2 linked regions of the Oceanicoccus sp. KOV_DT_Chl genome follow. The protein of the gene in region 1 interacts with the protein of each later gene in a pairwise test. Links are inferred from orthologs where the notes say so. Each region holds a gene or a part of one and is shown on either strand. Other genes may lie near its edges.

The links.
Region 2: the proteins of fliM (region 1) and fliG interact in binary tests that used the Escherichia coli proteins (3 or more experiments, as listed by UniProt). The link is inferred for Oceanicoccus sp. KOV_DT_Chl from one-to-one orthologs.

What each region holds. Positions count from the first base shown.
Region 1 is NZ_FQLF01000007.1:203,190-206,808, forward strand. The notes cover bases 8-2,985. They hold fliM (flagellar motor switch protein FliM), read right to left. Parts: upstream 1,989-2,985; coding sequence 1,026-1,988; downstream 8-1,025. Other genes in these bases: fliO (flagellar biosynthetic protein FliO), read right to left, coding at 8-508; fliN (flagellar motor switch protein FliN), read right to left, coding at 514-963; UNITIG_RS22155 (flagellar basal body-associated FliL family protein), read right to left, coding at 2,014-2,565; UNITIG_RS22160 (Lrp/AsnC family transcriptional regulator), read right to left, coding at 2,758-2,985. Outside these bases: more of fliO, read right to left, coding at 1-7; more of UNITIG_RS22160, read right to left, coding at 2,986-3,225; UNITIG_RS22165 (2-isopropylmalate synthase), read left to right, coding at 3,482-3,619. UniProt on the Escherichia coli protein: FliM is one of three proteins (FliG, FliN, FliM) that forms the rotor-mounted switch complex (C ring), located at the base of the basal body.
Region 2 is NZ_FQLF01000004.1:73,153-76,793, reverse strand. Bases 192-3,191 are described here. They hold fliG (flagellar motor switch protein FliG), read right to left. Parts: upstream 2,202-3,191; coding sequence 1,182-2,201; downstream 192-1,181. Other genes in these bases: fliF (flagellar basal-body MS-ring/collar protein FliF), read right to left, coding at 2,194-3,191; UNITIG_RS15825 (FliH/SctL family protein), read right to left, coding at 361-1,113. In the rest of the region: more of fliF, read right to left, coding at 3,192-3,641. UniProt on the Escherichia coli protein: FliG is one of three proteins (FliG, FliN, FliM) that forms the rotor-mounted switch complex (C ring), located at the base of the basal body.

The DNA.
Region 1 (3,619 bases):
TGGACGCAGGCGTTATCACCGCTTGTTCAAATGTTTGCAGATGATTGACTCTACCGGGGGCCACTCCCAACAAAATTTGTTGGCCAGCAACATCGACTAAAATAATTTTTTCACGAGTGCCCACTGACAATGCTGAAACGACTCGCATGGTTTGCCCGGTAAAGGCAGGGATAGCACCGAGGCGACGCATCAACCAGGCCACCAAAAATATAATGGCAACGACAAATAGCAAACCGCCAACAACTTTAATCGGATCAGCGGTAACTAAACCAGAACCAACAGCCGTCGATTTTTTTGCGTTATTGGCAGCATTGCTAGCAAGCAGAGATGGATACAAGGACGATTTTTTGAGATCAGGGTCGGCAGCTACTGCTGGTACCGAATCGGCAACCACACCCTCTGCTGATTTCACATTATCGGAAACGGACATAGCTGAAGGTTCATCAGCAGCCAGCTGGGTGCTTAGCACACTCAATAATAATGCCGTTAACCACTGTCGGCATAACATAGTAATTACCGTAACTTCTTAATGCGTTCTGACGGACTAATAACATCCGTCATCCGAATGCCGAATTTTTCATTGACCACAACTACCTCACCATGAGCAATCAACGTGCCGTTAACCAACACATCCAAAGGCTCACCCGCCAAACGATCCAATTCAATCACCGAACCCTGATTTAATTGCAATAAATTACGGATACTAATCTCGGTATTCCCCACTTCCATTGAAATTTTGATCGGGATATCCATAATGACATCGAGGTCCGGCGCACCTTCAACCGCCGCGGCAGAGGATGCACTAAATTCCGTCATCGGTGCTTTTTTGACGTCAGGTTCAGCATTGGCCTGCTCCAACATCGCATCAATATCATCCTGCCCGTCATCGCCCTGCTCTGACATTGCCGCAGCCCATTCATCGGCCATCTCGTCCTGGTTCACATCATTATCATCATCACTCATACTACTTCTCCGCAGATATTACTGCCGATTGATCACGGCTTTATACAACAGCCAATTGAAAGTTATTTACGCGGTATCCGGCCCAAAATTTGCAGCGCCAAATTACCTTTGGACTGCCCTAACTTTGAATGTAACAACGGCACACCATTCGCCGTTACCACTATTTTTTCAGGAATTTCTACGGGAATCACATCACCGACCTGCAAATCCATTAGATCCCTTACAGTCAATTCTTTTTCTGCAATACAACAGTCAATATCCACCGTTGCACTCATAATATCTTCACGCAATGACGTTACCCAACGGTCATCAACATCATCAACATCGGTCTGTAATCCTGCATCCAACGTTTCACGAATAGGCTCAATCATCGAGTACGGTAAGGTAATATGCATATCGCCACCTCCGCCATCTAACTCGACATGAAAGGTGCTCACTACGACAACTTCGCTGGGGCTAACTATATTAGCCATAGAAGGATTGACTTCCGCATTCACAAACTCAAATTCGATCGGCAGTATCGCCTTCCACGCCTCTTTCAAATCAACAAAAGCCTCGCGCAATACCATTTCTACAACACGCAACTCTGTGGGAGTAAATTCCCGACCTTCAATTTTAGCGTGCCGGCCATCACCACCAAAAAAGTTATCCACTAACTTAAAAACCAATTTGGCATCAAGAATTACCAAACCGGTGCCACGCAATGGGCGCATTTTGATCATGTTCAAACTAGTAGGTACATACAGCGTGTGTACATACTCGCCAAACTTTTGTATTTGAATACCACCCACAGCGACATCGGCAGTACGACGCAATAAATTGAATAAACTGATACGGGTGTAGCGAGCAAAGCGTTCGTTAATCATCTCCAATGTAGGCATGCGACCACGGACGATTCGATCCTGACTCGTCAGGTCATACGATTGCGCACTGCCATCCTCTACATCGGTCTCGGTATCGACATCACCTTCGTCGACACCGTGTAACAGCGCATCAATTTCATCTTGAGATAATAGATCTTGCACTTAGTTTGCTAACCTCTCGCCACTGCTACTGCATGACAAAGTTGGTAAATAGAACTTCTTCAATGCCGGTTTTACCCAGTTCCTGCTCCATAATGCCTTGCATCGCTTCCAGTACTTTTTGCCTCAACAGCTCTTTACCTTCTGCGGTTTGCAATTCCTGATAAACCTCACCACCCAATAACATAACCAAGCGGTTTTTAATTAGCGGCGAATGAATTTGCATGGCATTAAACACATCCATATCTCTGGTCAACACCGTCACTTCCACCTGTAAATATCGCTGCCGTCCTTTATCCGGGTAATTAACGATAAAAGCCGGTTTGATTGGGAAGTACATCGCCGGTGACGGTTTATTGTCAACTACGGCCTCCGCCACCTCTTCGTCAACCTCAAGCTCTTCACTGTCACTGGTATCAAAGAACCCCAGCATATAGAGCGTGCCACCCACGGTCGCAACCACCACCAACAGCGCTGCTACAATGATAATAATGAGCTTTACCTTAGGGTTTAACGGCTTCTTTTCTTTAACCCCAGCCCCTTCTTCGTTGTTTTCCTGATCTTCGTTATCTTCAGCCATGCCAAACTTCCGTCGCTAACGTGCGCCTAAACTCACTGGCAGCAAAACCTGTGCCAGCACCCATAAAATCAATAAATTAAATAAAAACAAAAAGTTATCTGAACAAAATAGCAGCGACTTGCTTTTGTCGCCTACCGCTAGAAGTGTAGCCTAGCGCACCCGCTTCAATAAGACTGCAGCTATAAAAAAGCCCTATAAAGGCAATTCGGTCTTATCAACTAATCGCCGCAGCACAAAGCTGGAATGCACACCAGTAACCCCTTCCAGAGTAGTGAGCTGCCCCAGCAAAAACTTTTCATAGTGCTGCATATCACGCACCATCACCTTCAATAAAAAGTCGGCACTCTGGCCAGTGACAATACTGCATTCAACCACTTCCGGAAACTCGGACACTTTTTCCTCAAAACGGGCAAATCGATCTGGAGTGTGGCGATCCATGGCAATACTCACCATTGCAGTTAGGTTCAAGCCCAGCGCTTCCGGGTTCAACAGCGTGACATGGCGGTCAATAATACCGGACTGCTCCAGCCGCTTTACCCGCCGCGAGCAAGGGGTAGGACTCAAACCTACTTGCTCGGCCAGCTCCAGATTACTAATCCGACCATTACGCTGCATCAGACTGAGAATATGTTTGTCGATACGGTCCAACTTGACTGTCATGCCACACCCTCACGCTAACAAATTAAAATTATATAGACAATTAATCTACAAAATATCACATTGTTAGATAATTAACTCTAGAAAATATTCATTATCTATAAAACTTGCACACATTCACTACCGCACCTTACTTATAATCATCACTCAACCGCAGGCTGGTTAATGCCTCACAAGGGCTACCGGATACCCGCTTCACAAGAGCGCCGCAGCCTGCGGTTGAATTTTTTACTCATCACCCGATAGCGAGCAAAAAAACATGAACCGCTTTGACCACCGTAAATACCAGCCCTTCCCCGCCATCCATAAGCCGGATAGACGCTGGCCCAACCAGGTCATCCAACAGGCACCGGACTGGTGCAGTGTCGATTTGCGCGACGGAAATCAGGCGCTGATC
Region 2 (3,641 bases), on another replicon or contig:
GCCTACCCGCACCATCTATCACTCGACCTAATAATTCCATACCCGCTGGAATTTTATCGTCGCTACCAATAGGGACAACGCGTAAGCCGGGTTTTAAATGCGCAACAGGCTCGATTGGCATTAAAAATAATTTGTGCTCAGCAAAACCAACCACTTCAGCTTCTATACTTCGTTGGTCGGTATTCAAGATTAAACAGCGACAACCAATCGCCAGCTCCAGACCAACGACCTCAAGAGTCATACCTACTACTCGGACTAACTGCCCGGAAATATGGGGATGAGCAAGATGATGCTCAGAAAGCTGATACTGTGCCAAGCGATCAGTAAACGGACGACGCGGTTTAATAGCAGCCATAACATTCAAGCTTCATCATCAGCCGAGCCCAAACGCTGCTTGGCCGCTTGCGCCAACTCGGCGTAGCGACGCTCAACAATTTCATTCACTGCTTGCTGGAATTGCTCTTCCAAAGTGAAATCGACAACACTGTACTGGCTGCGAACTTGACAACCACCCGGCGTAAGATTTCGCTTGACCTGAAGCTGCCAATTAGAAGGGATTTCGTCAGGCTCCGCAGTTAATAATTTATGGTCCTGTTCACTCAAAAAAACAGTGATATTACTAGCGTCCATTGGCAGCATGGCGACGGCTTCAGTAACGATTTGCAAGATCTGCGAACTATCGATGGTTAATTCGCGTCGCAATACTGCCGATGCAATACAGGTCGCAACATTCATCAATGCCTGCTCGACTTCGTCATCCTGACCCGCTAAAAAATTATAAATTTCTGCAACCGCAGCCTGCAAACCTTGAGATTGTTTTTTTACCGTTTGGCTAGCTGCTTGCATACCTGCTTGATGGCCTTCAGCATGGCCTTTTTGATAACCCTCTTTACGCGCTTGCTCACTGACATCGTTGTAAGCCTGACTGGAAATTTCTTCAAGCTGTGCTGCAGTGATTGAACTATAAATAACTTCGTTTTTATCAACATTAATCAACTCACCACGAGGACCGCGGTTTTGTAGTTTTTCGACCTTAACGATCTGGCCATCCTTAACTTCAGGAATTTGCCAAGCGCCATAAGCACTGGATTGATTGGAAGGAATTCGCGTCACAAGTTACTACCTGGTTTACAAAAGATTGAGCATTGATTTAGAATCACGTTAATACCTTGGTTCAAGTATTAAACCATTTCTTCACCGCTACCACCCAACATTATCTCGCCGGCATCGGCCATGCGACGAGCAATAAGCAGAATTTCTTTCTGTGCACCTTCAACTTCGCTGAGTTTGACCGGCCCTTTGGCCTCCAAATCATCACGCAGTAATTCAGCAGCACGTTTCGACATATTGCCAAAGATTTTTTCCTGCAACTCTTCGTCAGAACCTTTGAGAGCAAGAATAAGCACTTCAGAAGAGACTTCGCGCAGCAACGCTTGAATTCCACGATCATCAACAGCTTTCAGGTTATCAAAGACAAACATTTGATCCTGAATAGTCGCACCCATATCCTCATCAATTTCTTTAATCGACTCCATCAATTCAGATTCAATACTGGTATCGAGGTTATTCATAATTTCGGCGGCCACTTTAGTACCACCCATCGCTTTAGCTTGTGAACCGGCGTTACCTGAGAATTGTTTTTCCAGAATGGTATTCAATTCTTGCAAGGCGGAAGGCTGTACCGCATCCAGTGATGCAACCCGCATGATAATATCCAGTCGCACTTTTTCTGGCAGGTTGGTTAATACTTCAGCGGATTGATCGCCATCGAGATGCGCAATAACAATCGCCTGAATCTGCGGGTGCTCATTGCGAATAATGTCAGCCACCGAACGCGGGTCCATCCATTTCAAGGTATCCAGACCACTGGTATTGCCACCCAAAAGAATACGGTCAACCAATGATCCCGCTTTGTCTTCACCAAGCGCTGCTACCAGCATATTGCGAATATAGCCATCCGAGCCCATCCCCAAGCCGGTGATATTACGCGCTTCTTCGAGAAAGTTGCCCATCACAAATTCAACGTGGCTCTGAGGCACATTTTCTAACGCCGTCATTGCAGAACCTATACGCTGCACATCTTTAGGGCCAAGATGCTTTAACACTTCTGCCGCCTCGGCCTCTCCCAGTGACATCATTAAAATCGCCGCCTGATCCAATGTGGTCAGATTAATCTTGGCTTTGTTTGCGTCGTTACTCACTCGATACTACCCACTTCTTCACTACTTGCGCCACTCGGCCAGGGTCATCAGCAATCAACCCTTTGACTGCATTGAGTTGCTGATCATAACTCTCACTGGGCCCAGTTAACATTAAACTATCACCTCCTGATAAAGTCACTGTTTCATCAGACAAATCGGCGCCTAAATCTCCCGATAATTCACCTAGCGCACGCTGCGCTTCCATCTCACGCATATTTTTGGAAGTATCAGTCAAACCCCGCATCGCCGGCCTCAGCACCAAAATCGCCATCAACAGTACAAACAAAAAACCGGCTAATTGCTTCACATAGCTAAACAGCTCAGGCTGCTGCCAAATGGGGACTTCTTCAAACGGCACTGGCTCAACTACTTCTTTAGGAATAAAAGCAGAATTAACGATATTGACACTATCGCCACGGGTCGCATCAAACCCTACGGCATCCCGCACCAGTGTCGCTAATTGATCCAGCTCCGCATCTGAAAGCGGCTCCGAACTCACCTCACCGGTTTCCGCATCAGTCGATGCGGCGTTATCAACTAACACGGCAACCGACAAACGATTTAACCGCCCTACCTGATGCCGCGTATGACTGATAGTGCGATCTAATTCATAATTACGAACTGATTGGCGGCGGCTCGTTCCTGCACTCGCTATACCACCCGCCCCCTCGCCAGGGCCCGCTTCTTCCGGTGCCTGCCCATCGGCCGGAGGCTGATTGCTCAACGCACCCGGTATCCCGCCAGCACCACCACTACCACGGGCCTCCTCAACGGTTTGTTCGCTGCGAATAGCGGGTAAGTCAGGGTTAAACAGCTCATCGGTTTGTTCTACTTGAGTAAAATCGATATCGGCACTGACTTCAGCACGAAACCGATCCGGACCTAACACAGGCTCCAATATTGAACTGATACGTTTAACTAAACGGGACTCAAGCTGGTGTACATAGTCCAGTTGCTTATTGGCCATCGCCATATCTTTATCGACATCAAAGTTGGACAGCAAGTTGCCGCGCTGATCAACTACCGTCACATTATCAATGGTTAACGCAGGAATACTAAAGGCCACCATATTGGCTACCGCTCGCACCTGTTCGCTGCTAAGCCCGTTACCGGTGTATAAATCCAGGAATACTGACGCCGTCGGCTTACGCACGTCGCGAATAAAGGCTGATGTTTTTGGCAGGGCCAAGTGTACACGGGCTGCCCTTACCGCTCGGATACTGGCAATAGTTCTTGCTAACTCCCCTTCAAGGCCACGCTTGAAACGCGCATTCTCCATAAATTGGCTAGTACCCAGCGGCTGCTCTTTATCGAGCATTTCGAAACCGAAGCTACCGTCAGGCGAGATACCCGCCCCCGCCAGCTTTAAGCGTGCGTTATGTATTTGATCAGCGACCACCAATAAGGCGCCGCTGTTTTCATCAACTTTGTAATCAATTT